DNA from 3 places in the Colwellia sp. RE-S-Sl-9 genome. Region 3 is predicted to be linked to each of the others. Evidence: predicted binding sites of a transcription regulator. Region 3 holds the regulator's gene; each other region holds the start of a gene.
What was found. The regulator MetJ, encoded in region 3, represses methionine synthesis genes. The targets are predictions, from matches to a motif close to TAGACGTCTAGACGTCTA.
Positions count from the first base shown of each region.

Region 1 (10,812 bases), 2.2 Mb from region 3:
TAACAAACAACAAATTATGAAATTAATGTGAGGGAAAAATGAAACGATATCCTAATAGCTACAGAAAAAAAGCGTTGTCAGTTGCAGTAGCCACGGCAATATTTAATATTGGTGGTATAGCCCCTGTATTAGCAGAAGAAACAAATAAAGCTGAAGATACCGAGGTTATACAAATAGTAGGTATTCGAGGATCACTGATTAATTCTTCTAATATTAAAAGAGAAGCAAGTGGTGTGGTTGATGCGATAACCGCAGAAGATATAGGTAAGTTTCCTGATACTAACTTAGCTGAGTCGTTACAGCGTATTACTGGTGTTTCAATTGACAGAGCGAATAACGAGGGTAACCAAGTTTCTGTACGTGGCTTTGGTCCAACGTTTAACTTAGTTACGCTGAATAATCGACAAATGCCAACATCATCAACATTACTGGAAAATGGTATAGACCGTAGTTTTAACTTTAGGGAAGTTGCAGCTGAAAGTGTTTCAGGTGTTGAAGTATATAAAACGGGTAAGGCTAATATATCTTCTGGTGGTATTGGCGCTACTATTAATATTCAAACGGCTAAACCTTTCGATTTTGATGGTTTTAAAGCGGTAGGCTCTGCCAAAGGTGTTATCGATACTAGCGTCGACAAGGGCGATAGTATTACGCCAGAATTGTCTGGAATGATCAGCAATACTTTTATGGATGGCAAACTTGGGGTGTTAGTTTCATTATCTCATGCTGAGCGAGATAGCAGAAAAGAAAGAGTAGGTGCACAAGGTTGGGTTGCAGGCCGAGGCTCTAATGTTGATACAAGTGGTATTGACCGAAACTTAAATCCTAATGGTACTCACTGGGCACCATTAACAATTGATGTAGATACACAAGATATAGAACGTGAACGCCAAAATGGTCAGTTTATTTTACAATTTGCTCCAAATGACGCTATAACAGCGAGTGTTGATTATGTTTTTTCTCGCTTTAAAGAAGTTAATAGTACAAACCGTACTAGTTTCTGGTTTGATGGTGATACAGGTGGTTCAGCAGATGCTAATGGTACAGTAACTAATCCAATGCGACCTGATGACGAGCTAAATTTTTGGGCTTTTCATTATTTAATTGAAACTGAGAATGATTCGTTAGGTTTAAATTTAAAATGGGATGTAAGTGAATCGTTAAACCTTTCATTTGATTATCATGATTCTACTTCACATTCACAACCCGATGGCCAAAACTCTGAAACTATTATCAACCTAAAAAATCCACGCGTAAATGATACCAATGGTGATGGCACTATTGATCGTGGTGGTGTAGATGTTAGCTATAATACAAGTCCTACTGGTCGTCCTGATGTGTTCTTTGATGCTGCAGATTTACCAGGGCAAGATGCATTTGCTGATCAAAATGTACAGTTTGACCTATACCAACAACGTGGCCTAGAAATTGAAAATAATATTAAACAATTTCAATTTGATGGTGAATGGTTAAATACCAACGATGGCGCTTTAGCTAAAGTTAATTTTGGTTTGGCATTAACTGATTATCAAATTGATACTACAAGACGCAGAACTGTTGCCTTTGTGCCAACCGATATTTCTTCGCTCGACCTTAACTTTGCATCAAGTGAAGGTTTTGGTAGTGAAATTGGCGGAAATAAAAACTTATTCCCATTACTTTCTAACTATAGTGCATTAGAAGCACTAGAATTAACGAAAAGCCAAGGCTTATATGGTGGTGAAGACGAGCCAACATTTAATAATATTAGCGAAGAAACTGTTTCTGCTTATGTCTCTTTTGACATTGAAAATGAATTTAACGATATACCTTTTCAAATGAACATTGGTTTACGTTGGGAATCAACCGATGTTGAAGCGGTTTCATTACAACGCCGAATAGAATACTTTAACTACGTGAATACCGCAGGGCGTTTTGGTGAGATAACCGAACCTGATTTATTTGCCGTTAGCGAACAGTCTGATTATACAAGAGTGCTCCCTAATATTGATTTGAGCGTAGATCTATCTGAAGACGTTATTGCTCGATTTTCTTATAGCACCACGTTAAGTCGCCCTGATTTATCATCAATGTTCCCATCAGTGAGCTACGATGCGAGACCAAACGGACCTTTCAATGCATCAGTAGGAAATACAGACCTAGTACCATTAGAGTCTAAAAATATCGATCTATCTTTAGAGTGGTATTACGATGAAGGTAGTTACGCATCAATCGGCTTTTTCCAAAAATATGTTGAAAACTTTATCGGAAGTAGCACCAGAGAAGGGACTTTACCTGATATTAATGGCCAACCTTTACGTGATCCAAGTGTTATTCCACAAGCTGGCTGTCCAAGTGAAGTTATTGGTGGTAATCCTGCCTGTTTTTCTTCAGCTGAAGATCCTGTAATTAACTTTATTATTTCAACGCCTAGTAACTTAGAAGATGCAGAGGTAAATGGTTGGGAAATTAATGCACAACACTTATTTGGTGAATCAGGCTTTGGCGCAATTGTTAACTTAACTTTTGTTAGCGGTGATGTTGAATTAGATCTTTACGACATTGAAAGTACTTTTGCATTACCTGGTTTAAGTGATTCAGCGAACTTAATTGGTTTTTATGAAAAGAATGGCTTACAAGTGCGTTTAGCTTATAACTGGCGCGATGACTTTTTATGGGCAATGCACCAACCACAAAACCTAATTGAACCAACGTTTACTGAAGCTTACGGACAATGGGATCTTAATGCGAGTTATGAAATAAACGATAATATTTCTGTGTTTGTTGAAGGTATAAATATTACTGAAGAAACAACCAGACAACATGGTCGTTTTGCTGATCAATTGATTAGTTTAGAACAGTTTGGCGCTCGTTATAATGTAGGTATTACAGCTAAGTTCTAAAAAGTATAGCGTGTTATAAATTTCATATTATTGATTATGATGTTAATGATATGGAAGGTCATTGAAAAGCCGTCTTCTTGACGGCTTTTTTGATCATAAAATATTTTATTTAACCTCAACTTAGGTTAATGAATGTTAGTGAACCAATTAAAAGATTTATTTATCAAATGTTTAATATGTATTGTTATTTTCCTAAGATATTAGTCATTAACATTGATATTTTTGTGTGTAACAAGGCGAACTTTTTTCTTTCTGGCTATTAGTAATCAATTCAACGAAGTTAAGTTAGGCGTAAAAATAGCTTGTTGAGTAACTTTGCTTATCCCGAGTTGAGGTTATTTAGTCACAGTTTGTCACCTTTTATTTGTATCCGCAGGGCGACTTACTGGTATGCTTATTAACGCATAAGAATATCAGTGTTGTAAAAACTTCTTAATCTACAATTAATAAGATTAAATTTATTAGTGGCTGCTGAGCTTTTAGGGTTAAACTTTAAATTAACTCAAAGGCTTGCGCTTGTTTTAAAAGTAACCTCGAAAGAGCCACAGACCTTAGAAAACTTTTAATGCACAATAGAGTTACTTACCCAAACTCAACGAATAAACAATCCAATTTTGAAATAATAGGTTTAACATCAATGAAAACACTGAGTAAATTCATCGCTATATTTACATTCATTATTATTATCATTGCTTGTAGCTCTTCAACTTCTGTTGATGCCGTCTATAAAAATATAAATCATGGGAGTAATAAAAATGTAGAAGATGATGCTGCAAATCGATCGAGCTTGTTGGTTGGTTTAGCTATTTTTAAGCGATCGTTATTTGAAGATCGCAACAACCCAATGCCCAGCGATAATTATGTTAAGCCCCTTACTAGAGCAAAATTAGATGCGCTTGATAGTAAAAGTGTTTATATCGTTAAATTAGGGCATTCGTCTATTTTAATGAAAGTTTACGGTAGCTATTGGCTAATTGACCCTATGTTTAGCGAACGAGCGTCGCCTGTTTCTTTTGTAGGCCCCAAACGTTTTGAAGCTGCGGCGATTAGCCTTGAAGACTTACCTAAAATAGATAAAGTGTTCATCTCACATAATCATTATGATCATCTAGATAACGACACTATTAAATTTCTTTCTAATGATTATACGTTCTTTTATGTACCTAAAGGTGTTGATGAAAACTTAATAAGCATGGGAGTTTCGAAAGCCAATATTAAAAGTCTCGCTTGGTGGCAAGAAGTGGAGTTTACAAGTAATGAAGAGAATAAAGGTCGTAAGTTTACTATCGCATTTACACCATCGCAGCATTTTTCAGGAAGAACCTTATGGGATAGAAATGCTACATTGTGGGGATCTTGGGTATTTTTGTTAGATGAATATAAACTCTATTTTAGTGGTGATACGGGTTATTTTGATGGCTTTAAAATGATAGGTGATAAGTATGGGCCTTTTGATGTGAGTTTTATGGAGAATGGCGCTTACGATGAGTTTTGGAAAAAAATTCATATGTTTCCTGCTCAAACAGTACAAGCTCATCAAGATCTTAACGCTAACGTGTTAATACCTATTCACAACAGTACATTCGATTTAGCGTTTCATGATTGGGATGATCCGTTAAATCAAATTTTGAAAACATCACAAGAAAAGCAAGTTACTTTAAGTACTCCAAGGTTTGGTGAGATTATAGATTTGAAAAATCCTATATTTACAGAGCGTTGGTGGCAGTAGGTTATTAGGCTTATATCTAAATTATATGGCTATTGATTTAGCCTAATTACTTTTAAAGTATTCTTACTTATTATCAAAAATTCCGTGCACCTTTAATCTAATCAGGTTATAAATACATTATAGATGGCTAGATAGCTATAATATCTAAAAACGAGAACACATAAATGAAAACAGAAACAAAAGTAGTAACAGCAGGGCGTTCTGCAAAGTGGACAAATGGCGTAGTCAATCCTTCTGTGCAGCGCGCATCAACGGTTGTGTTTGAGTCTGTTAAACAAATGAAAGCTGCAGCAGTAAATAGAACAAATCAAACCTTGTTTTATGGCCGAAGAGGCACGACTACCTCGTTTGCATTTAGCGATGCTATGGTTGAGCTTGAAGGCGGAGCTGGCTGTGCTTTATATCCTTCAGGTACTGCAGCTATTACTAATGCAATTATTTCGGTGGTTAAAACTGGCGATCATATTTTAATGGTAGATAATGCCTACGAACCTACTCGCGATTATTGTGACAAAATTCTCGCTAAAATGGGAGTTACTACCACTTATTACGACCCGTTAATTGGTAAAGGTATCGAAGCGCTTATCCAAGACAACACGAGTTTGATATTTTTAGAATCTCCAGGTTCAATCACCATGGAAATTCAAGATGTACCCGGCATAGCAGAAGTGGCTCATAAGCATGGCTGTATAGTTATGCTTGATAATACATGGGGCGCAGCTGTTAATTTTCAGCCATTTGATCATGGTGTTGATATTTCAGTACAAGCTGCTACCAAATATATAGTAGGGCATTCAGACGTCATGTTAGGTACTGCAACCGCTACTGAAGAGTATTGGCCACAGGTACGTGAAAATAGTTACATTATGGGGCAGTGCACTTCGCCAGACGATTTGTATTTAGCATTGCGTGGTATCCGTACTTTAAGTGTTAGGCTAAAACAGCATCAAACGAGCGCGCTTAAGATTGCGAATTGGTTAGCAACAAGACCAGAAGTTGAAACGGTACTGCATCCTGCTTTACCTTCATGCCCAGGTCATGAATTTTTTGAACGTGATTTTAATGGTTCAAATGGTTTGTTTTCGTTTGTATTAAACAAAGGCAGCCAAGCGGCCATTACTGCGTTACTTGACGGAATGGAACACTTTAAAATGGGCTATTCGTGGGGCGGTTTTGAAAGCTTGATTTTAGCGATATCAAACGTAAAATCCATGCGTACTGCTACAGAATGGAAATACGAGTTTCCGTTAATTAGGCTTCATGTTGGCTTAGAAGATGTAGACGATTTAATTGAAGATTTAACTAAAGGTTTTGAGCGCTTTAATTCGGTGCTAGAGCAAGGTTAATCTTATAAGGTAAGCAATAAAAAAGCACGTTTATGTGCTTTTTTTATATTTATTAATTTAAAAATCAAAGCTTTATAAAGCTTTAGACTTGCATTGTTTATGGTGGCTATTATAAAATGAATAATCGTAAATTAATGGACTAATGGTATGATTAACTTAAAAACAAATTATTTATCACACCTCTTTATTTTCTTTCTTATCGCTCTTTCAGGTTGTTCCACTACATCCGATTTAAAGTCTGATGGTTTATCTCTTTCTAAATCTCGTTTTGCCCATGCTGCAATTAATGATGGGAAGATGATTTATGTGTTTGGAGGTAGTAATAAAAAGGGCTTTCTTTCAAGTATTGAACAAATAAACCCTAATACCAATAAAATACAGGTTTTAAAAAGTAAATTAATACCTAGACGGTATTTTTCAGCTGTTTGGGATGGTGAACATTCTATATATATCATTGGTGGTGTCAGCCTGAAAAATAAAGAGTTTCGATATGAAAATAGAGTTGAAATATTTGATACGATAACTCATGAAGTTAGCTTTGCTAAACCATTACCTTATCCAACTCGAATTAATAGTGCTGTATTCTTAAATAATAATATTTTTGTTTTTGGTGGTGCATACCCTAATAAAAGTGAATTAGTTGCTAGCGCTTTAGTGTCAGTTTATTCCGTTAAACAAAATAAATGGATGAGGGCTGCAGATATGCCTACAGCTAAAACAACTCGATCGGTAGTTAAAGATGACAAGATATATCTGGTTGGTGGATACAATCATAAGTCAGCTCTGAATGTATTTGAGGAGTTTAACCCTAAGACAAATAAGTGGATTTCTCTTCCTTCAATGCCTGTTAAAATGAGTGCACATTCAGTGACTGTCATTAAAGATAAATTATATACATTTGGTGATTACGAAAATTTATCATCAACATATGTTTATGACTTTAAAACTAAAGTATGGGAAAAAGTAGATTTAGGTTATAAAGCGAGTCGTCATAATGCCATTACTACTTTAGACAATACGGTATACGTTATTGGCGGTACTATAGGAAGTAGTGGACCATTCCTTGATGATATTCAAATCTTTAATTTATAAATAACATTATTGTTTCAAAGCTAAAGAGTTATTTTTAGCTTTGAAACTCATTCGTCTTGTCGTCTTATTAAATAATCGGCAAATATATATCAGTAATCGCTTCACTTTGGTTAACAGTAGGAAACATTTTTACGCGTTCAATAAAGCAAGGGAAGTCACGAAGCGTTTTACCACTTTGCGGCAACCATTGGCTGTAAAGTGCGTTTATCATTTTACCTAAATTGTCATCACTTCCTGTATATCGTAATACGGCACAATATCCTTCGGGAATTTCCCCCAGCTCTACACCTTGCGTATTCTCTTTAAGCTTATCTTCTTTCAATTGCTCGTTGTTTGTTAGGTTTTTTGAGGTGATATTGGTGGCTATATCAAATCGGTAGTCCTCTGCTGGTGTAGTGTGTGGGTCGTTATATAAAATATTAAAAGTTTTACTGAGTGTTGGTGGCGTATGGTGTTCTTTTCGCCATTCAATAAAACGTTTTATGCTGCTATGTAACGTTTGAGGTGAACCTTTGTGGGATAAGCTGGCTATTGGGGTTTTATCAAACCATTGTATTTTTACATTCGCTATTAGTGAATTTTCCATAAATTGATTCGCTTGTGTTGTATTTACATTATTTAGATGGTTACCTGAAATGGGTGCCCAGTTAGGCGATTGTTTAAATTGTGTGGGTGTTACTAAAAATACTTTTTTAAACGCGCGCGAGAATGATTCAATATTTTCAAAACCTGCATCTAGAGCAATGTCAGTTATTGTTAAGTGATGATGGTAATAGAGTTGATTAGCTGCTTTTTTCATTCGTTGTAATTGAATATATTGAAAAACAGGTAACCCAACATGCAGGTGAAATAAGCGATGAAAATGATATTTGGATAAATGCTCAATTTTACATAGATCATCTAAAGGAAGCTTTGTATTTAAATTTTTATCTATAAAATGACATACTTTTTGAAAGGGGATATTTTTTATGGTGTCCATATTTATATTGTTTGTATCAATAAGTAAGGCGATGTATTAATAATCTCATAAAATATGAGAGGTTACCTGACAGATCTTGCTGTTGTTAGTTGATAAACTTCCATAGTAAATACAGAAATAAAAAAGCTGAATAAAATATTCAGCTTTTTAGTTTTTTAAATATATTAAGAACACATTATTTGTCTAATAGGGTAAATATCTTTTTAGCAATATCTGTATTGTCTTGATAGCCATTAAACATGTCTTTATTACTGCCTAAAGCGAAAACAGGAACGTCAACTGCTGTATGGCCTGAAGATGTCCAACCTGTATTTGTACGACCATCAATTATTTTTTTAATGGCTGTGTATAGCTCTTTTTGAAGGCTGATTTTTTTAGACTTTGCTTCATCGGTAATTGCCGTAATTTGAATGTTTTTTAACGTATCATTTTTCACTGTGATCAGCGTTGATAGTTCATCTTCAGTTAATTCAAAGTTAAACAATTCATTAGCTTTGGTTTTAGTGATGTCAGTAGCTTCAAATACTTTAGCAATAGATGAAGGTGATTGTAGCATGGTTCTTAAGGTCTCAGGCTTCCATTCGTAAACACCATGTGCACCTAAAGTAACACCACCTGTGCTGTGATCAGCTGTTACAACCACTAAAGTATCAGGATGTGATTTAACGTAAGTTTCTAAGTATTCGAGAGTTTTTGCTAAGTCGTCCATTTCGCCCATCGCTGCTGCTATATCGTTTGAATGTCCGCCCCAGTCAATTTGGCTTGCTTCAATTAATAGAAAATATCCTTGTTTGTTTTCTAAATGTTTTGTTGCTGCTTTGGCCATACTTGAAAGACGATATTTATTGGTATCGTCTAATGCCCAAGGGAGACCTTTTTTATCAAATAAACCGAGTAATGGTTTGTCTGTCGATGTAGTTTCTAGCGCTTGATAACTATCTATGTAGGTGAATCCGTTATCTTTAAACTCGTTCACTAGGTTACGATCGTCTCTAATAAAGTATTTCCAACCGCCACCAAGGTATAAATCGGCTTTTATGCCATTGTCTATGTAGCTATTCGCAATTTCGTTGTAGTTTTGTCTACTTTCATTATGAGATAAGTACGAAGCGGGTGTCGCGTGGTTGATTTGTGAAGTAACGACTACGCCTGTTTTTTTACCGCGTGATTTAGCTCTTTCTAGTACGGTTTCAAGTGGATTTTTATCCATATCAACACCAATAGCACCATTATAGGTTTTATTTGCTGTTGAAAGTGCTGTTGCACTAGCTGCTGAATCAGTTACATATGAATGATGAGTATCAGGGTAGGTACTGCTCATACCCACTAAATGTCTATCAAATACGGTGTTTTCTACTTTAGGTGTTGCTGGATCATCTTTAAAGTAGCGATAGGCTGTTGTATAAGTGGGGCCCATACCGTCACCTACAACCATAATAATATTTTTAGGTGCTGAAATAACTGGCGCTGACTCAGCTGGGGTAACTGTTGTTTTTGATTCGTTACCACACGACATAGTTAAACCAGCAATAGTCAATGCTGCAAGTATTTTATTCATAATAGAATGTCCTATAGATTTTTAAAGGTTATAGGCTGATATCAACCCAAACTAAACGGTGATCTGAAGATGCGGCTCTGTCTTTAACAAGCCTGAATTCATCATCTGTTGGTAATGGCCAAAAAACACCTGAATTTATAACGTTAATATGGTTTTTAGAAGGTAAAACATAATCAGCTCGCATACCCCAATGTGCCGTATGATTTTTACTGTATGGATTACTTTTGTTATGAGCTTTTCCGCCTTTGCTACCAGGCTTGGTGTCTTGAACATTTGGGTGAGCAAGTAAATCGGTTATGCCTTCTTTAATGGCATCGCCATCAACACTTGAAGCATTTTGGTCACCCATAATAACAAAAGCGCTATTTGGGGCTATGCCGCCTTTTACGCCGTTGTCGTCGTATAAATAATCGCTTTTATTTGGCGTAATATAATCGTTCCATAATCGTATTTCGTCGTGATTACGCTTACCGTTTCTATCTTCAGGACCATCAAAAACAGGCGGAGTAGGGTGGCTAGCTAATACGTGAAGTGTTTTGTTACCAATAGATACAGGAATATCCCAATGAGATTTAGACGATAATCTAAAGTTATTCCATGCTTCTTCGTTGTACCAAGGTTTATTCGTTTTTGGGTCTATTGGCTTTAAAGCGTTTGGCATATCTTTCCATTTAAAGTGTTGGAAAGTTCGAATACCTTTTTCATTGATAGGATACTTAGATAATAACACCATACCGAAATGGCCAGGGAAGTAGCCAAAGCCGTAATTATCATTGGGTGAGTCGCCTTTAACTTTATCGTTATTTAAATCAAAAGGGGTAGGAACCCCTGTATTTACTGGGCCTTGATAAAAATAAGGGAATTTAATGGCTGCTTGTCCCTGTTGGCTTTTATTTAAGTACTGAGATAAAAAGAGCTTAATGGCTTGATGAGAGTCATCTTCACGATCAAATTCATTCAATAAAATAATATCAGGATTTACACGTTGAATTATTTCAGCAATATTTCTTATTTGTTGATGATTGTTTTTTAATTGCGTACCGAGCTCATTACCTTTTACTGATGGAGCTTGGCCTTTAACATAAGGAAGATAATTTAAAGCTTCCATACTTACATTGAATGTTGCTATACGAAGTTTTTGAGGTGTTTCAGTTTCATTAGCCATGCTTAAGCCTGTAATGAGTAAAGGTAAAATCGCTAGCAGTAATATAATTTTTTTCAATGTT
Region 1 is NZ_CP182631.1:997,202-1,008,013, reverse strand. Features, by position in the region: gene ACM9HF_RS04305 (TonB-dependent receptor) at 39-2,882, shown strand; gene ACM9HF_RS04300 (MBL fold metallo-hydrolase) at 3,448-4,611, shown strand; gene ACM9HF_RS04295 (cystathionine beta-lyase) at 4,776-5,957, shown strand; gene ACM9HF_RS04290 (Kelch repeat-containing protein) at 6,105-7,049, shown strand; gene ACM9HF_RS04285 (AraC family transcriptional regulator) at 7,117-8,028, opposite strand; gene ACM9HF_RS04280 (alkaline phosphatase) at 8,204-9,544, opposite strand; gene ACM9HF_RS04275 (endonuclease/exonuclease/phosphatase family protein) at 9,615-10,796, opposite strand.
Region 1: ACM9HF_RS04295 (cystathionine beta-lyase) is a predicted target of MetJ. The motif match lies at 4,732-4,749, and genes of this name have one in related genera.

Region 2 (10,812 bases), 1.6 Mb from region 3:
AACTTTCTTTAAGCGCTGAATTCGTTCAGCAGAGAGTAAAAAGTTAAGCGTAGAATGCTTATCTTCATCTTGCCAATATTGGAAAACATTCTGATTATTGGGGCAAGTTAGAGCATATTTAGGTAAAAAACCTTCCTCTTCTTTTCCAAGAAAAACAGGTAATTCATTCAGCTTAGGTAAAACATATTGTTCAAAGTTACGAGCTTGTAAGGCACTAATAGTATTGTCTAAATTAATTTTATAACGTCTTTTGTTACCTTGTATAAAACCTTCTAAAAACTGTTTAAAACCGTCTCTAAAATTTTCATTTGGGTAAACACGTTTCACACCAACAAGCTGAATATTATCAATTAATTGTATATTCTTTACTTCATATTCAAAAACATCATTTGAGCCAAACTCAAATTCTTCTTCTAAGCCTAAAAAGCGTATGGCAATTATTTTACCTGTGATAAGTTTTTCAATGCTAGGGATCCTAAACTTACAACCATTAACGCTAATATCAGAGCTATTACACTTAATTGCTTTACCATCTAAAGTAACTGATAGCACAATTGAGAAGTTCATTCTTTCTTCTTTGCGATTCAAATAATCGCCGAATTTAAATAATTGTGCAGGGTATTGTGTTTTTTCAAACACTTTTTGAGCAGGCTTTTTATTAATTTGAAGGGCTTTAATACCCGCTTTCTCTTTTTGGTATATAACTCTAAAATTATTTTCTGTATTGGTTACCGCTTCATAAACACCAAATGTATACTTTCCATAAAATGCTAGGTTTTCTTCAAAAACTTTAATGGCAATATCATCTAAAAAATGAGATCGACCTTCGTTTTCATAGACTTTACACTCACCATCAACATGACCTCGTAAATCAACTAATCGAGTACATGGGCCAGCCAAACGTTTTAATTCCATTTTTAAGAGGAAACGTTCAGTTTTTGGAAGATGAGATACTTTCGCAGTAAATTTAGTCTCAAAATCCTTATTTAGAACTTGACCACGAAACTCATCAATTATTTTTTGGTACTTAGCAAGATTATTAGTCATTCAAGTTTGTATATCAGTTAAAAAGAGGTAACAATTCAGTATATTTAGTCATATACAAAATACTCATGTAATTGTATATCACAAAACAATTATCAAAACACAGCAATTTTCATGCCTCTAGAAGATTAAAATCATTAACTGTTAATGTTTTTGCTCAAGCGCTTGTTTGCTGGGCTTAAAAAAACTTATAGCATTATTAATTATTACTCCTAAGGTTTGTCATAAATTTGACCTTTTTTGATAAATTTAATATTGCATACATTATTTATACGATAAAAATTTATAACAATATAAATCACTTATCAAACAATACGTTTAAAAATAGGTAAAACCATATGGCAAAACCGTCAAAAATTGAATTTGTGTGTACCGATTGCGGAATGAATCATCCTCGTTGGCAAGGTCAATGTAAGTGTGGAGCATGGAATACACTCACCGAAATGAAACTTCCCACAAGTCAGGTTAAAAAAGCGACTGGCAATAGCGGCGGTTATGCCGGTGGTATAGGTGGCGGTTCAAAAAAAATAAATGAAATAGACTCTGTTGAAGCTGAAAAACAACTTACGGGTATAGGAGAACTTGATCGAGTGTTATGTGGTGGTGTTACTACTGGCTCTGTCAATATTATATCAGGCGACCCCGGCGCAGGAAAAACCACACTACTTTCAGATTTAGTTGCTCGCATGTCTGAAACAACCGCTTCCCTTTACTGTACGGCTGAAGAATCACTTTCTCAGTTTAAAAATAGAGTAAATCGTTTAAAGTTGAATTATAACGAAGATAACCTTTACTTGCTGTCTGAAACAAGTGTTGAATCAATTATTGCAGAACTTGATTCAAAAAAAATAAAGTTTGCTGTTATCGACTCCATTCAAGCGGTAGTTACCGATAACGCCAATGGTAGCCCAGGTTCACCTTCTCAAGTAAAAGGTGCTGCGCAATTACTTACCCAATATTGTAAGCAAAATAATGTCACCATGTTTCTTATCGCTCATGTAAATAAAAACAATGAAATTGCAGGCCCGCAAACCTTAGTTCATATTGTTGATGCGTTATTACATATTGATACCAACGACGGCCAAATACGTACACTCAGAGCCAACAAAAACCGTTTTGGTGATATAGACACTGTAGGTATTTTTAGAATGTGTGAAAAAGGTATGCTCAGTGTTGATAACCCTAGCGAGATTTTTCTCTCAGGATCTACTACCGAATCACCCGGCTCGGCAATTACCTGCATTAGAAAAGGTAACCGAAATATTTTATTAGAAATACAATGTTTAACGACAGAAACTGAAGCAGAGTTTCCGCAAAGAGTATGCGTAGGATTAAACATGAACCGTATAAAAATGCTCACGGGGATATTACGTAAACATACAAAAACAAAGATTTTTCATGATACCTTTTTTAATATCGTGGGTGGTTTAAAAATAGATGAATCTGAAACCTGTATTGATCTTGCGCTAGTTACCGCACTACTGAGCAGTTTAAATGATTTTATTATCCCGCGCACAACTTGCATTATGGGTGAGCTAAGTCTAAACGGTGATGTACGCCCTATTGATAGCGGCGTTCCTCGCGTAAAAGAAGCCGCCCAACATGGTTTTTCTCAAATAATTATTCCGTTTAGAAATTATCATAAGTCTATGGAAGGTTTAGGAGCGACCATTTCTGCAGTTAAAACCATTCATGAGTTACTCGCGATAATTAAATAATCACTTATTTGTAGACCCAAGGTCAAAAAAGGCTACTTAACAGTAGCCTTTCAACTTATCACTTAATATTAAACCTATTACTCAGGTTCATAATCTAAGTTAGCCGATAACCAACGCTCAGCTTGCGGCATAGTCATCTCTTTTCTTATAGCGTAATCCTCTACTTGGTCTTTCGCTACTTTAGCTACAGCAAAGTACTTAGCTTCTGGGTGAGCAAAATACCAGCCACTTACGGCAGCACCTGGCCACATTGCGTAGCTAGACGTTAACTCCATACCAATGTTATTTTCAACATCAAGTAACTTCCACAACAAGCCTTTTTCAGTATGTTCAGGGCATGCTGGGTAACCAGGAGCAGGACGAATACCTTGATATTTTTCACGAATTAAATCATCGTTTTCTAGATTTTCGTCTTTAGCATAACCCCAGTATTCTTTACGGATTTTTTCATGTAAATATTCTGCGGTCGCTTCTGCTAATCTATCGGCTACAGCTTTAGCCATTATGCTATTGTAATCGTCATGATTCGCATCAAAGGCTTTTACAATTTCTTCAACGCCAAAACCTGCTGATACAGCAAAGGCACCAACATAATCTTTAATGCCTGACGCTTCATCTGCAACATAATCAGATAAACAGCGGTTAAACTGCCCTGCGGGTTTTTTACTTTGTTGACGTAATTGATGTAAGCGTTCTAATTTAGTGGTTCTGGTATCATCAGTAAAAAGGATCAAATCATCATTTTCACGATGAGCAGGAAATAAACCAAATACCGCTTTACCTTTTAGTTTTCCATTACCTATCACATCATCCAACAAGGCATTTGCATCATCAAACAACTTAGTTGCTTCTTCACCTACCACTTCATGTTTAAGGATCAATGGGTATTTACCCGATAGTTGCCAAGTCATAAAGAATGGCGTCCAATCGATGTACTTTCTCACAATCGATAAATCAATATCATCTAATACTGTTACGCCTAACTTTTTAGGTGTCGTTGGCGTGTAATCATCAAAACTTATTGGAACAGCATTTTTACGAGCATCTTGTAATGAAATGAGCGTAGAACGAGGACCTTTTTTATAATGACGTTCTCTTACACGTACATATTCTTCTTTTTGACGCTCCATAAATGCTGGGCGAAGTTCATCAGACAACAAGGCACTTACTACAGAAACCGAGCGCGATGCATTAGGCACATAAACAACAGGATGATCATATTGAGGTTCAATTTTAACCGCTGTATGTGCTTTAGATGTTGTTGCACCACCTATTAACAGAGGTAAATTAAAATCTAGTCGCTTCATTTCTTTAGCAACATGTACCATTTCATCAAGTGATGGCGTAATAAGACCTGACAAACCAATAATGTCGCACTTTTCTTCTTTTGCTACTTGAAGAATTTTCTCTGTTGAAACCATAACGCCAAGGTCAACAATATCGTAGTTATTACATTGTAAAACTACGCCTACAATATTTTTACCTATATCATGTACGTCGCCTTTTACCGTTGCTAATAGCACTTTACCATTAGACTTAACTTCGGTTTTTTCGGCTTCAATAAACGGATTTAAGTGAGCTACAGCCTGCTTCATTACACGCGCAGATTTAACCACTTGCGGTAAAAACATTTCACCGGCACCAAATAAATCACCAACTACGTTCATGCCGTCCATTAACGGACCTTCAATGACATCTAGTGGGCGAGCTGCAATTAAACGCGCCGCTTCGGTATCTTCAATAATAAATTCGTTAATACCTTTAACCAACGAATGTTCTAAACGTTTATTTATAGGCAATTCGCGCCATGTTAAATCAGCTTTATTATTCGCTTTGCCGCCTTGCCCTCGATAACCTTCAGCTAAATCTAATAAGCGCTCAGTAGCTCCGTCATCACTGTTCTGAATAACGTCTTCAACAGCTTTTAATAAATCTTTCGGGATATCTGAATAAATAGCTAACTGACCCGCATTTACAATTCCCATGTCCATACCATTTTTAATGGCGTGATATAAAAATACGGCATGAATCGCTTCACGTACTGGGTTATTACCACGAAATGAAAATGAAACGTTCGATACACCACCTGAAATCATGGCGTACGGTAGGTTGTCTTTAATATCTTTTACGGCTTCAATAAAATCAACGGCATAATTGTTATGTTCTTCAATACCGGTAGCTACAGCAAAAATATTAGGATCAAAAATGATATCTTCTGCTGGGAAGCCAATCTCATCGACTAATATATGGTAAGCACGATGACAAATTTCGTATTTACGCTCACGAGTATCTGCTTGACCTACTTCATCAAAAGCCATAACAATAACGGCTGCGCCATAACGACGTAACAATTCAGCTTGTTTGCGGAAGATATCTTCTCCCTCTTTCATACTGATAGAGTTAACAATACCTTTACCTTGAATACATTTTAAGCCTTCTTCTATGATGTCCCACTTAGAGGAATCGATCATAATTGGTACTTTGGCGATATCGGGCTCACCGGCAATTAAATTCAAAAAGCGAACCATCGCGGATTTTGAATCCAACATGCCTTCATCCATGTTGATATCGATGATTTGCGCGCCGTTTTCTACTTGTTGTAGAGCTACTGCGATAGCTTCATCAAACTTCGCTTCAGTAATTAAACGTTTAAATACAGCAGAACCGGTAACGTTAGTTCGTTCACCTACGTTAACAAATAGGCTATCACCATTAATCGTTAAGGCTTCTAATCCAGATAAGCGGCAAGCGACTTCGCGTGGCTTAATTTCGCGAGGTGTTATACCCGCAACTGAATCAGCCATACCTTTAATATGTTCAGGTGTTGTACCACAACAACCACCAATAATATTTAAAAAGCCAGATTCAGCCCATTCACTTACGTGTGAATTCATGTCCTCTACTGTGAAGTCGTATTCACCAAATGCATTAGGTAAACCCGCATTAGGGTGAGCAGATACAGCAGTGTCTGATATACGACTTAATTCTTGTACGTATTCACGTAATTCAACCGGCCCTAAAGCACAGTTCAAACCAAATGATATAGGTTTAGCGTGACGTAAAGAGTTATAAAATGCTTCAGTTGTTTGCCCTGATAATGTACGACCTGATGCATCGGTAATCGTACCGGAGATCATTACGGGGTATCGCACACCGAGCTCTTCAAATACACATTCAACCGCAAATATTGCGGCTTTGGCATTTAACGTATCAAATATAGTTTCAATCAAGATCAGATCTGAACCACCTTCAATTAATGCTTTAGTTGATTCAATATAGGCGTCTTTTAATTCGTCAAAAGTTACATTTCGAAAAGCAGGATCATTTACATCAGGAGATATTGAACAAGTACGGTTTGTTGGCCCTAAAACACCAGCAACAAAACGTGGTTTCTCTGGGTTTTTAGCCGTAAACTCATCAGCTGCTTGGCGAGCAATTTGTGCAGCAACCAAGTTAATTTCAGCGCTGTACTCTTGCATATCGTAATCAGCCATAGCAATAGTTGTGGCATTAAACGTATTGGTTTCGAGTATGTCTGCGCCAGCAGCTAAATATTCGGTATGTATTGCTTTAATAATATCGGGCTGAGTAAGCACCAACATATCATTATTGCCTTTTACATCAGAATGCCAATCGGCAAAACGATCACCTCGATAGTCTTGTTCTTCAAACTTGTATGCTTGGATCATAGTTCCCATAGCACCATCAAGTATTAAAATATTTTTACGAAGTTGTTGTTCAAATGTTTCAAAACTGGCTGACTTTTGCATCATTTTTTCCGATAAAAGGTCGTTAATAACAATCTCATGAATGAAACTGGTATAAATGTATTTACTATAAAAAGAACCTTGGTTCTATTTAATCATTAGGGTTAATAGCTTTTATGTTATTTGCATCTAATTTGTATGGGGTAATTTGATAAACGTAGTAGTTAAGCCAATTAGTAAATAACAAACTACCATGACTACGCCACGTACTACTCACCTCGTTTTCAGGATTATTATCAGGGTAATAATTTTCCGGTATAGCAGGCTTTCCTCCTGCATTTATGTCGCGCATAAATTCCTCATGTAAGGTTTCAGCGTCGTACTCCGGATGACCTGTTAAATAGACCTGTTTTTTATTTTTACTGGCAGCAACATACACACCGGCTTGCTCCGATTCGGCAATAATTTTGAGACCTTCTATAGATAAATAATCTTCTCTATCTATGTAGCCATAACGAGAATGAGGTACTTTAAATAAGTCTTCAAAACCACGCGTGAGCGGTTCTTTTATATCATTAGGTTTATGAGTAAAAACGCCTGAAAGCTTTTGCTTTCTTAAATGCCTTTGCAAACCATAATGATAGTATAAAGCAGCATGAGCTCCCCAACACGAAAACATAGTAGAAGTTACGTTGTCTTCGGCCCAATCAAATACTTCACAAATTTTATCCCAAAAAGTCACTTGATCATAATCCATTAAAGCTAATGGAGCCCCTGTAACAATTAACCCATCGTACTGTTTATGCTTAATATCATCAAATAAACAATAAAAATTTTCTAAGTGCTCTTTAGGTGTATTTTTCGATTCGTTGGCATGAATACGTACAAACTCAATATTAATTTGTAGTGGTGTATTCGATAACATTCTTAATATTTGTACTTCTGTCTCAATTTTATTGGGCATTAAATTGAGTATTGCCACTTGCATTGGGCGAATTTCTTGACGGGCAGCTCTATTCTCAGACATAACGAAAATATTTTCATTATTCAAAATAGATAAAGCAGGCAATTGATCAGGAATTTTAATGGGCATAAGACTCAACCTATAGAATATACAAAATTTAGCTTGAATGATTATAGCATTTTTCATTATGGCTATGTCAACATCTAAACGTATAGACGTCTAAACAGATTGTAATATTTTCTAACTTAAAAAATATAATGACATAAGTTTTAAAAATACCCGCTGAATTTAATATTAAGCTTTATAAATTTAGATCAAAAAAAATCTCGGACATGCCGAGATTTTAGTGAAAACGATTGCTGATTATTCAGCAGCTTCTTCTACTTTTTCAGTTTTTTCACTCTCAGGTACTTTCTTAGTTAAAAGTTCTGCGCGTAAACGTGAATCTAATTCTTTAGCTATTGCCGGATTTTCAGCTAGATATTTTGTTGAGTTAGCTTTACCTTGACCAATTTTATCGCCATTGTAGCTATACCAAGCACCAGCTTTTTCAACCATGTTATGCTTAACACCTAGGTCAATTAACTCGCCTAAGCTGTTAATACCTTCGCCATATAAAATTTGAAATTCAACTTGTTTAAACGGAGGAGCTATTTTATTTTTAACAACTTTAACACGTGTTTCGTTACCGACAATTTCATCGCCATTTTTAACAGCACCAATACGACGAATATCTAATCTTACTGAAGCATAAAACTTTAATGCGTTACCACCCGTTGTGGTTTCTGGAGAACCAAACATTACACCAATCTTCATACGAATTTGGTTAATAAAAATCATCATGGTATTTGATTGTTTAAGGTTACCTGTAAGTTTACGCATTGCTTGAGATAACATTCTTGCTTGAAGACCCATATGCGAGTCGCCCATGTCACCTTCAATTTCAGCTTTAGGTGTAAGAGCTGCAACAGAATCGACAACAATTACGTCAACAGCACCTGAACGCGTTAACATGTCACAAATTTCTAAAGCTTGTTCACCCGTATCAGGTTGAGATACTAATAATTCATTAATATTTACACCTAGTTTACCTGCGTAAATTGGGTCAAGTGCATGCTCGGCATCAACAAAAGCACAAATTTTTCCATTACGCTGAGCTTCCGCGATAACTTCTAATGTTAAGGTTGTTTTACCACTAGACTCTGGTCCGTATATCTCTACAACACGGCCTAATGGTAAACCGCCAGCACCTAGTGCGATATCTAATCCTAACGAACCTGTAGAGATTGTTTCTACATCCATACTACGGTTATCACCCAACTTCATTATTGAGCCTTTACCAAATTGACGTTCTATTTGACTTAACGCAGCAGAAAGTGCTTTTTCTTTATTCTCGTTCATTATTTATTGCTCCAAGATGATTTAGGTGCTTAATTCATTTTAATGAAACAAGTATACTGTATAGTCGTACAGTATCAAGTTTTTTATTAATTTATTTTTTATACTGGAAAATAAATCAATAACAAGACTTGCTATCCATTGAAAAATAACAATTTTATATTAATTAGTAACTTTTTAAAAAAATTTAAAAAAAAGTTACTCTTTTAATTTCTATTAGTTTTATACAGTAAATTATATTAATGCGTACAGTTATAATTTTAATTGAGTTACTCCCCAATAATCGCTACTTTTAGTTGTTAATTTCCAGCCTTTTTTGATAAGTACTTTTCGAATAAAGCGATTAATTAGCCCATGCCCAAAAACAACTATTTTTTCTTCTTTTTCAGCTAATCGAATTAAAGTAAGTGCCGCTCTTATAGAGCGTATTTTAGATTGTTTATAAGTTTCAAAGTGCCCTTTAAACCGAAGTAACCAAAAAATACGACAGCTATAAAGCCAAACCACTGTAGGTAAATATAAGGGAAGTTTATAACGTGGTAATTCCATTTCTCTTAATGTTTGATCTATTAATTCAGGTGATTTTCCGGTAAATATATGTGCTGAATGCAGTGCTCTTTTAAGATCACTTGATACAACAAAGTGAGACTTGTAGTCTTGAACATGTTGATAGTTGGGCCTACTGTTATTTGATATTTCGGATAGGTGGTATTGCCTTACCCATTTGACATAGCTGATAGCATTCATCATGCTGTTAACTGCAGCGACAGGCTTACCATGCCTAATTAAAACGATTTCCATATCTTCCTTATCCTAGTTTTTTATAAAACCATAAAAACAGCCGCTAATACCGTCATACCAATAACCCACCACCTATATTGTTTATTGGGTATTCTTTTAACAATAAATACCCCCGCATATGCGCCTAATGCGATAAACGGTAAGCTTATGATATTCAATAAGAATGAATCTATAGTGATGGTTTCCCATACAAAAATATGAAATGGTACTTTGAATAAATTTACCGCTAAAAAGAAACAAGCAGCTGTTCCTATAAATTCATTTTTGGGTAATCTCATACTTAATAAGTATAAGGCCATTACCACTCCAGCTAAGTTCCCCACCATGGTCGTTATACCGCCTAATAGCCCCATTAAAATAGCGAACCACATATAATCAGGCACATTTACGCGTTTATTTTGCTCTTGCCAAATCATTAGGGCCAAACTACCAAATAAAATAATCCCCATAAGTTGACGAAATATTTGATCATCAACATATTCTCCTATCAAGGTACCAATAATTACTCCTATAGCAGCCCAAGGAAATAGCTTTTTTAAATAGTACCAATTAGCGCTACGGTGATAATAAAAAACACCAAAAATATCGGCCATAACTAATAGAGGTAACATAATGCCTGTTGATTCTTTACCACCAAAGTTTAACGCGAGTAAAGGCACGGCAAACATTGAAATACCGCTAACACCTGTTTTAGCCATACCAATAAAAAAAGCCACAAGAAATAACAGTAATAAAGCGTTATAAGAGAGTTCGTAAGAAAAGAGAGACAACATTTAGGAATATTTTCCAATTGTGGTTTAAATTAAAGAAATAAAAAAGGATAGGTTTTAAAGAGAATTGAGTTCTCCTGCCTATCCTTATTATGCTAACGAATATTGTACGTTACTTACATAATATCAATGGTTTTTTCTCGTTTTTCAGCAAACCATAAATAAAACACGGGTAATATAAATAATGTGAACACAGTACCAATTAACATACCGGCTACTAATATAATACCAATACTGTTACGTGCTTCTGCGCCAGCACCTGTTACAAATACTAATGGGAGATGCCCAAAAACAGTTGCCGCCGTTGTCATCATAATAGGTCTTAATCGTGTTATAGCCGCTTCGGTTACCGCTTCTAATTTTGTTTTACCTTGTTCTTGAACATGGTTAGCAAATTCAACGATCAAAAT
Region 2 is NZ_CP182631.1:1,974,689-1,985,500, forward strand. Features, by position in the region: gene ACM9HF_RS08410 (PilZ domain-containing protein) at 1-1,047, opposite strand, end outside; gene radA (DNA repair protein RadA) at 1,383-2,762, shown strand; gene metH (methionine synthase) at 2,840-6,532, opposite strand; gene metA (homoserine O-succinyltransferase MetA) at 6,621-7,562, opposite strand; gene recA (recombinase RecA) at 7,797-8,834, opposite strand; gene ACM9HF_RS08435 (phosphoglycerate mutase family protein) at 9,084-9,632, opposite strand; gene ACM9HF_RS08440 (sulfite exporter TauE/SafE family protein) at 9,653-10,405, opposite strand; gene ACM9HF_RS08445 (efflux RND transporter permease subunit) at 10,519-10,812, opposite strand, start outside.
Region 2: metA (homoserine O-succinyltransferase MetA) is a predicted target of MetJ. The motif match lies at 7,638-7,655, and genes of this name have one in related genera.

Region 3 (10,812 bases):
GCAACAATTGCATCAGCGTAACATGACAAGTTATTTGCATAATCACTAATACGTTCACGTTCACCTAATTTACCGTTTTGCTGCCCTAAATATAGAGCATGGCCACCAAGTTTATTGATACCCATATCAAAACTTACATGTGTACGTAACGACGGTTTTTCAAAAATCATAGCAACTGATTTACCTGCTAAAGCTTGAGAGTAATTAGCAGGGGCTGTTTTAATTTTTTTAGCAAGCTTGATTAGATCAAGTATTTGCTCTTTGCTTAGCTGATCATCAGCTAAAAAATTCTGTAAAGACATACGAGTAACCTTTTGAGTGCTATGTAACGTACAATGACATTCGCGCAATAAGTAAAATATGTTTAATCAGCTTGGTATAAAATACGGGTGCCTATATTGTCACCTTTGATCAAATTGACGATTTGCTCGGGAGACTGCCAACTGGCAACCGCGATGCTTCGTCGTAACTGATTAGCAGCTAATAACGCTGCATTTACTTTTGCTGTCATACCACCAGCAATAACACCTTGTTCAATTAATTGGGCAGCTTGTTTACTACCAAGTTCAACTAACCATTCACCTTCAGCACCTTTAACGCCCGGCACATCGGTTAATAGTAATAATTCTGCTTCTAATAATTGGCAAATAGCAACCGCTGCATCGTCAGCGTTTACATTAACCAATTGACCATTATCTAACGTGCCAATTGAAGAAACAACAGGGAAAAAGTTATTAGCTAATAACGTTTTTAACAAAGCGCTGTTGTTCGGGCTTGGATCACCTACACTTCCCAATTCAGCATCAGCCAATGTACAGCTTACCATGTTGCCATCACCTAATGATAACCCTACCGCAGCAAGACTTAATTGATTTGCTTCAGCAACAATAGTTTTATTTACATATCCCGCTAAAGTTCCAGAAATAACAGGCATCTGCTCAGCTGGGGTTATGCGTTTACCGTCTTTTTTTTGTGTTGTAAAACCCGCTTGTGCTAACTGTGTATCAACAGAACTACCACCGCCATGCACTAGCACTATTGATTGATCTTTTAATTTAGCTAATTCAACAAATAACGCGTTTAATGCGGATGTTTTTTCAAGAATAGCTCCGCCGATTTTAATGACCAAAGGTTTCATTACAGCTTTCTTCATTACTTAATACCTACATTAGGAATTAAGCCATATTCGCTTGGTAACCCCATCGTTAAGTTAGCACATTGAACAGCTTGTGATGCAGCACCTTTTAAAAGATTATCTATTGCTGTGCTTACCACCACAACCTGCTTTTCAGCATCGTATTTCCAATGAATATCAGCAAAAGGTGTATAAGCAACATTATCAATTTTTGGCCACGTTGCGGCAATACGTACTAATGGTTTGTCATCATAAGCATTATGGTATGCTTGATTCACTTGTTCTTCAGTAACACCAGCTTTTAATTGCAAAGTTACCGTTGATAATAACCCACGTTTATATGGTGCTAAGTGCGGATTAAAAATAACTTGAGCATTAGCTTCCTGACTAATTTCTGGCTGATGTCTATGTTGTAAAATATTATAAGGCGTTAAACTCACTTCATTAAAGCTAGTACCTAATGATGCTTTACGGCCAGCCCCCGATACACCACTAATGCCGTTTACAACAATTAAAGAATTTTCAATATGTAAGTTATTCGCTGTAATAGGCTTTAAACCTAATAAACTTGCTGTTGGATAACAACCTGGAACAGCAACAATTTTAGAATCAGCAAACGACTCGTCTAACCATTCGGCTAAACCATAATTAGCTTGTTCAAGGACAGATAAGTTTTTATGTTCAAAACCATAATAAGTTGGGTAATCAGCCGCATCTTTTAAACGGAAACCACCAGATAAATCAAATACTTTTACACCAACATCTAAAAATACATGTGCCCATTCTGCACTATATTCATGCGGCGTAGCAAAAAATACCGCGTCAATTTTATCTTCAGCATTTTTAATATTTTCATCAAACCAGGCAGGAGAAAAAGCTTGCAAAGGCAAGTCACAAATACCTTGATATTTAGCATGAAGGTCTGAAAATAATAAACCTTCAGACGAGCTATTTTCTGACACCAAAAGATGAACGATTGATATTTTATTGTGAGCTGTTAATAAATTAATTAACTCAGCACCAACGTAACCGCTAGCTCCAATAATCGCGACTTTCATACTATTCCTTAAAACTATTTAATATTCGTAATAACTGAAAAGGCAATAACATTTATTTTTATCAAATAAAACAGGATGTTAAATAAGGTTTTAAAAATTCACAACAAGGTGGGATTTTTATCTCGGTATTTTTCCGTAGCGTTATTGATTTAGGTTATCTACACTAAGGTAGCATATTATCATCCGATAACTAGTTATGCAACAAATCAGCATAACTACCCAAAAATAACTTTTGAGACGAATAGTATGAAAAATCTACCTAATTTTACGACTGCACTTCGAGAATTAATCTCAAGCCCATCTATTAGCTCGAGTCAAGAAAGTTGGGATCAAGGAAATAAGGAAATAATTCATTTATTATCTGGCTGGTTTGAATCTTTAGGTTTCAGCATTAGTATTCAAAAAGTGCCCAATACTCGTGATAAATATAATTTATTGGCAAAACTAGGTTCAGGAGAAGGTGGATTATTACTTGCTGGCCACAGTGACACGGTTCCTTTTGATGAAAACAGATGGCAATCCGACCCTTTTTCAATTATAGAAAAAGACAATAAATTTTTTGGTTTAGGCACTTGTGATATGAAAGGCTTCTTCGCTTTTATTTTACAAGCATGTAAAGACTTAGATGCTAAAACCCTTAAAAAGCCTTTATATGTCTTAGCTACCGCAGATGAAGAAACTACCATGGCTGGCGCACGTTTTTTCTCACAAAACCAAGAGATCAAACCTGATGTCGCTATTATTGGAGAGCCTACTAATTTAGTGCCTATTATTATGCATAAAGGACATATGTCCCACCGAATAAGTGTTGAAGGTCAGTCGGGCCACTCAAGTAAACCAAGCTTAGGTGTAAATGCGATTGAAATAATGTATCAAGTTATTGGTACCCTACTCACCTTAAAAGAAAGTCTGGCGTTAAATTATAGTAATACGGCATTTGATGTATCTGCTCCTACACTGAATATGGGCGCTATTAAAGGCGGTGATAATTCTAACCGTATATGCGGACACTGTGATTTAGATATAGATATGCGTTCATTACCGGGTATGACAGATGATGAATTAATAACCTGTTTAACTGACGCACTAAAACCTTTAGCTGAGAAATACCCTGGAAGAATTACGATTAATGAACTGCACCCGAGCTCACCTAGCTTTGAACAAACTCAGCCGAGTGATTTAATTGAGTCTGCCGAACATTTTTCAGGGCATAAATGCTGTGCTGTAAATTACGCAACTGAAGCTCCTTTTATTCAAGAATTAGGTTGTCAAACCATCGTTATGGGGCCAGGTTCAATAGACCAAGCACATCAACCTAACGAATTTTTAGCATTATCTGAAATAACAAAAACAGAAGAATTACTGATTAATATGATCAAAAAGTACTGCTTAAAATAGAAAATTGACACGGTAATAATGATAAGTACGACTTATCCCTGATTTGACTTACTTATTCCATAATTTTTGATGAGCTGGCATTGAAAAGTATTCATTTGCCGACCAACAGCGAGGAATTAGATCAAGTGTTTTTCGTTCTGCATAATTTGACGATAATAAAGCTAATATTTCATATAATCTTTCTTTGCTCATTGTGTTGAGTTTTTCAACAGCCATAGGAAAATGTAAATTACGCTCTTTAGGCACAATAATGTCTTGCCCAAAGTTAATAAAGGCCAAATTTCGAGTGGCTGTTCTACAAATGGGTAACTCTGGATCTTCTGGATATAACATTTTCACAATGGCATATTCATAGGAGTATTTTATTTCCCCTTGAAAGTTCTCAACAATGTAAGTGACTCCATAACCTAAAGGAAAAATCCCTGTTATAGTACGTAACGCATCAACAACTAAGTGATAACAAATTCCCTTTTCCGCATTTTTATAGAGCACCTGATAGACTTTAGGCAAGAGCTTATAATCATATTTAGGTTTTGTAGAGAGGATGATTGATGTGTAAATTTGAGGAACTTTAAGTAAATTGCCTATGCCTTTTTTAGGATTAATGCTTGCTTTCAATAATCCTTTAATAAAAAGTAATTTACGCTTTTCCGTTTCGTTAAAAGCATCACGAACTTCTTTTAAATTCCCTACATACTTTGCTACACCAATACCTTCAACAAGATATTTAACTGTTTCTCGGTAATTGATTTGAAGTAATTTTCTTCTATCTTCCAAATCTAGCATTCTAAATGGGTTTTTAGTACCGTTTGTCCCTTTTAGTATAAGTTGCGCTTCAGGATGATTATTACCAATATCTTGTAACAATGCAGCTTTAACTAACGGTATTTTAACTTCATCAACAAACCTTTTATAAGCAACGGCATCAATCAATGAAAAGCGCTGATATTGAAGAGGGGATAAATTAGCTAAGCGCTCTTTAATATAAGGTTCGGTAATCGCATTATCAATACATAGTCGATCGAGTAATCTTAGGCATAACACTGCTTTATATAAAGGCTTATTTAACTCGTTAGATAGTGCAACCTTACTCCCTTCACTCGGACTAAGAAGCTGAATGGTAGCAAGTAATTGAGAAGATTTACGGTTATCTTCTACGAAACTTTCTCCTTCACATAATGCAATAATATCTCGGCAAAGAGTGTCTAAGTGTTCATGCCTTTGTTCTCGTTCTAACTCTCTAAGTTCAAGCTCTTTACACGCTTTAGTACCTGACTTTATTTTAGGTTCCTCTTGCCCCTGAGAAGGACTCAGCTGAGCAAAGAAATCAATAGCTCGGTCAAGCATAGATTCTTTTTTATAACTTTTACCAAAAATTTGTCGAGAGAGTTCTTTAACACTTTTGGTAAAGTTTGTATCTTGAGTATGCTTTAAAGACATGGCTTACAAAATAACTTCAAATATTTACAATACATTAAGACTAGTAAATATTTGAAAAGAGACAAGTAAATTAACTTATTATTCACTTTACAAAGCAATCCCTTTTAATTTAACTTGCTGTTGTTTATGCATAAGCTGTTTACAAATAATCGCTAAATCTGAGTGTAATCCTGCTGCTGTAACATCTCTCCCAGCCCCTGCGCCCCGAATAATTAAAGGATTATCTTTATAGCATTGGCTAACAATCTTAAAAATATTATCGCAAGGGGTAAGATTAGCAAAAGCATCTGTTTTAGGGAGCACTTCTAAACTGACTTTGGCTTTAATATTGGCTTGATTATCATTTTCACAAACAAACGATGCTACATAACGTATACAAGCATTTTTACTATTGGCGTCTTTCAGTTTATCTGCAAAATAAGTATCAAGCTGCTCGGCTTTACTAAGAAATTCTTCGGTGGTTAAGTGCTGTAAATGTTCGGGGACTAAATTTTGGCAATCTATGTCATCAAGCGAAAGTTCAAAACCAGCTAAACGGGCTAGAATTAATAACTTACGTTGTACATCTCTACCTGATAAGTCTTCACGAGGATCGGGTTCGGTTATCCCTTGTGCTAATGCTGATTTTAGTAATTCAGAAAAAGGCACGGAGCCATCATAAGTTTCAAATAACCAAGAAAGAGTACCTGAAAAGATACCCGAGATTTCTTGAATAGAATCACCACACTCTAATAAATTTGCAATAGCAAAGTTAACAGGTAACCCTGCACCAACGGTCGTATTTCCTAACCATAAGCTATGATGTTTTTTAGCCGTACTCACTAATTTATTATACTGAGATGTCGAAGACGACGCGGCCCATTTATTAGCACCAATAACATGAATACCTTGTTCAAAAAAATCTTGATATAACAAGCTAAAAGTTTCACTTGGTGTTATATCTACAACAATCAGTTCATCATAGGGATGATTAGCTAGCCACGAAAGTAAATTATCCTGATCATAAGGTTTAGCCTCACTTTCATACAGAGATAAGGCTTGAGTCACATCGATCCCGTCACTTTTAATTAATGCTTTTTTAGACGTGATCAAACCGACTACATGAACATTTTCAAGTGCAGGAATACGATCAACTTGCGCAGGTAACATCTCTAAAAAACGTGCTCCAATGTTACCCAACCCAGCAATAACGACACCAATATGACGAGCATCTTTTGTTATGTCGTGATGAATGTTATTCACCATTTCTCCACTACATACCTGAGGTAAAATAGAAATTAAGCTATGCTCATTAGTAGAACTAACAATATGTATAGGCTGGTATTTTTTCAATGCCCGTTTAAATCTCGCTTTTACATCACCATGTTTAGATACTTCATGCCCTACCACGGCTAAAATTGAAACAGGAGTAAATGACACTTCCGTATCATGACTTGCTAACCACTGACTTAATGCCTTTTGTTTGTCTTGTGTAATAACAACAAAACCAGTACTGATATCTGAACAAATTGCAGAAAACTGTTTGATGGCTAACTCACCATACGATCCAGTTAAGCTAGTAGATTGAGCTAAAATTAAATCATTAAGATAAGTGACTGAAAGTTCAGATTTAGCAATTTGACCAAATCGTCCTATTTCAGTACCACTTGTATGAGGATCATAACTACTCGCTATATGTAAATGCGTACTATGATTTTCAAGGGGTTGTAACGTTTTAGCATGTAATACTGGATTACCTAGTCGTCCTAGTTCTTTGGCAACACCATTAGGTAAGCGGTGTAATTTTCTTGCTAGCGGAACAATACGAGGATCAGCACTATAAATGCCATCAACATCTGTCCAAAGAGTCACGTTTAATGCCCCCACTAACGAAGCAACAATAGTAGCCGAGTAATCACTGCCATTTCGACCTAATGTACAGTTTTCTCCAGCTGCATTTTTAGCGATATAACCAGTTATTACAGCTAATTGTTTAGTTTGTAATAAGGTATTAAATTGCTGATGACTTAAGGTATCGTCTACTACACAATTTTGATCATTATTTACCACAAGAAAATCGCGCGAATCAATATAATAACTTGCACATACGCGCTCATTTAGTACCGCAGATAATAAACGTGCTGACCACACTTCACCAAGCGCAAGTATATTCGCTTCATTTTTTTCTACGTGATTAAGGTCAGTATGAACAACCCAGCCTTTTAACGCCTCAATATCTTGAGCCAGTAATTGCTCCAAATGACTTACATGGCTTGATACTAAACTCTTAATTAAAGACAATTGAGCCTTTTGCAACGCAACAATAGAATCATTTAACGCTGCTGACGATTCAACGGCTTGCTGATATATAGCCACTAGCGCATCAGTTGTTTTTCCATTAGCTGAAACCACAACAAAATCATTTAGCTTACAATGATTTTTAATAATGTTAACGACACGTTCTATACACTCAACATTAGCCAAACTACTGCCACCAAATTTGTGCACATGTACAGCGTGTTTAGCTAATTGATTTTTTTCACTAACTAATTGTTCAATATCATTTACTGAGTTCATATTTACCAACATCAATTGTGTTTATTCTTATTTTTGTGAAGCTAAAAGGCCTTGCGATAAATCAGCGATTAAGTCGTCTACGTCTTCTATCCCAACAGAAACCCGCACTAACGACTGAGTAATACCCGCTTCTAATTGAGCTGATATTTCCATTCCTGCATGTGTCATAGTCGATGGGTGACTAATTAAACTTTCCACACCACCTAAAGATTGAGCTAGCGTAAACATATTAAGATTTTTAAAGAGTTTTTTTACAGACTCAACACCGCCTTTAACTTCAAAGCTCATCATTGCGCCAAAACTAGCTTGCTGTTTTTTAGCAATATCATGACCAGGATGATCAGGTAAACCTGGATAATAAACCGCATCAACAGCATCGTGTTCATTTAAAAACACAGCCACTTTAGCTGCATTAATTTGATGCTGCTTCATTCTTACAGGTAATGTTTTTAAGCCTCTTAATGCTAAGTAACTATCGAAAGGAGATCCCGTTATACCTATACAATTTGCCCACCAAGCTAATTCATCGCCTAAAGCTTCATCTTTTGTTATTAACACGCCACCCACCACATCACTATGACCATTAATGTATTTAGTGGTTGAATGAAACACAATATCAGCACCTAAAAGCAAAGGTTTTTGTAAAAGAGGAGACATAAAAGTATTATCGACGGCAACAAGTGCACCTACAGCGTGTGCTGCTTTGGTGACTTTCTCGATATCCACAATACGTAATAATGGATTACTCGGTGATTCAATCAGTACTAATTTAGGTTTTTGTTTAAGGGCTTCAGCTAAAGCATTTTCATCGTTTTGATCAACAATAATTAACTTAAAATTGCCTTTTTTTGCTAGATGCGTGAATAATCGGTAACTACCACCATAACAATCATGTGGTACAACAAGTACATCATCTGTGCATAATAATTGACAAATAAGGTGTACAGCTGCCATACCTGTGCTTGTTACAACGCCTTTTGTACCTTCTTCTAACTCAACAACCGCTTCTGCAAAAGTAGAGCGTGTTGGGTTTCCGGTACGTGAATAATCATAATCACGCTTTTCATTGAAGCCTTTTAGAGCATAGGTACTTGCTAAATGTATTGCAGGCACTACACCGACGTGTTGCTTGTCACTACGAATACCAGCTCTTGCCGCTATTGTTGCCATACTTTTCTTAGTCATTTGAGACTCCAGCTAGGTATAATTTTAAATAGATGTTTAGATGTCTAAAACTCTAAACGGTTTACTAAACTTGGTCAAGAAATTTTAGACATCTAAACTTCTACACATTCGTTATTGACTCAGCGCCCACAAACAGTAAAATTAGTGAATTAGTGTCTGTTGATATTGTTCAATCAGATATTCCATATTAAAGGGTAAGTAATTTATGGCAGAGTGGAATGACGAGTATATTAATCCATACGCCGAACACGGGAAAAAAAGTGAACAAGTAAAAAAGATCACCGTTTCTATTCCTTTACGTGTTCTTAAGGTCTTAACTGATGAGAGAACTCGTCGACAGGTTAATAATCTTCGCCATGCTACTAATAGCGAATTATTATGCGAAGCCTTTTTACATGCTTTTACCGGCCAACCTTTACCTGATGATAACGATTTAGCTAAAGACAATACTGAAAAACTACCTGCTAGCGTTCGTAAAATATTAGAGGCTAAAGGTATTACAGACTTTAGTGCTTATGAAACTGAAGACGATTAATTCATAAATTTATGAAGGCAAGGTTAACAACCCTTGTTTTTCAGCAATCTCATTAATCACTTTTTTTACTTTCATTGTAATGTAGCCTGATAATATTTTAGGCTCTTTATCTAATAACTCTATTTCTGATTCAGTGATCGCAACAAAACAGCTTATATCTTTGTTGTTAACATAAATCATAACATCATCTGCAACTTCAATTTTATCACCTATCCTTTCAATAGATACTTGTTGTAAATATTCATCATTTTTTTCTATATAAAACTGAATAGTTAAAACGTTATTTTCATCCTCATACCAACCTGCCGCTAATGTTTGAAAATTAACATGCGCTTCTTGTTTATTAATAATGCCCTTTAATTTGACATAATGAGCTAATAACTTTTCGCTAGCCGTAATACTTATTGGTAGGTCGTCTTCCATCAATTTTCACTTTAAATAAAAACAAGATCTTAATTATATACCCGTTACTATTCAAGATGCAGGTTCAGTGGAAACTAAAAAGGGCTTTAGCCCTTCTTTAATATAATCATTATGTAAGATAATCTGAACTCTGGTTAAGATCTCAAATTCACAACACAAATAACGATATAACTGATAATTAGAGCATGTAATTATCAGGTAATTCTAAAGCGGCTACACCTGAATCTATCGCTGCTTGTGCCACAGCTCGCGCTACATTTGCACATAAACGCGGGTCCATAGGTTTAGGTATAATATATTCTTTACCAAATACTAAATTCTTCACGCCACTAGCAACCAAAACTTCTTGTGAAACTTCTTCTTTTGCTAATGATTCTGATTGCATGAACCGCTGCTATTTTCATTTCATCATTAATCGTTCTTGCACGAACATCTAAAGCTCCACGAAAGATAAAAGGGAAACACAAAACGTTATTAACTTGATTTGGATAGTCCGAACGACCCGTAGCAATAATAAGGTCATCTCTTGTGGCATGTGCTAGCTCAGGTTTTATCTCAGGATCTGGGTTTGAACACGCAAAAATAACGGGGTTTGGCCCCATCAATTTTACATGCTCAGCCGATAATAAATTGGGTCCAGAAACCCCAACAAAAACATCAGCCCCTTCTATGGCATCCTCTAATGTTCTTTTATCGGTATTATTAGCGAAAAGTTTTTTATATTCATTTAAATCGTCACGGCGAGTATGCACAATACCTTTAGTGTCGAGCATGTAAATTTTTTCACGTTGAGCTCCACACTTAATCAATAATTCCATACAGGCAATAGCAGCAGCCCCCGCCCCCATACAAACTATATTTGCAGACTTTATATCTTTACCTTGAATTTCTAGCGCATTAATCATACCTGCGGCTGTAACGATTGCTGTGCCGTGTTGGTCATCATGAAAGACAGGAATTTTGCAACGTTCAATTAATGCTTTTTCAATTACAAAACATTCTGGCGCTTTAATATCTTCTAAATTAATTCCGCCGAAACTATCAGCAATATTAGCGACAGTATTAATGAACTCTTCAACTGT
Region 3 is NZ_CP182631.1:3,612,133-3,622,944, reverse strand. Features, by position in the region: gene ACM9HF_RS15600 (ornithine carbamoyltransferase) at 1-302, opposite strand, end outside; gene argB (acetylglutamate kinase) at 365-1,153, opposite strand; gene argC (N-acetyl-gamma-glutamyl-phosphate reductase) at 1,153-2,193, opposite strand; gene argE (acetylornithine deacetylase) at 2,440-3,591, shown strand; gene ACM9HF_RS15580 (hypothetical protein) at 3,640-5,031, opposite strand; gene metL (bifunctional aspartate kinase/homoserine dehydrogenase II) at 5,119-7,587, opposite strand; gene metB (cystathionine gamma-synthase) at 7,615-8,772, opposite strand; gene metJ (met regulon transcriptional regulator MetJ) at 8,978-9,307, shown strand; gene ACM9HF_RS15560 (hypothetical protein) at 9,317-9,730, opposite strand; partial or broken gene ACM9HF_RS15555 (malic enzyme-like NAD(P)-binding protein) at 9,909-10,812, opposite strand, start outside.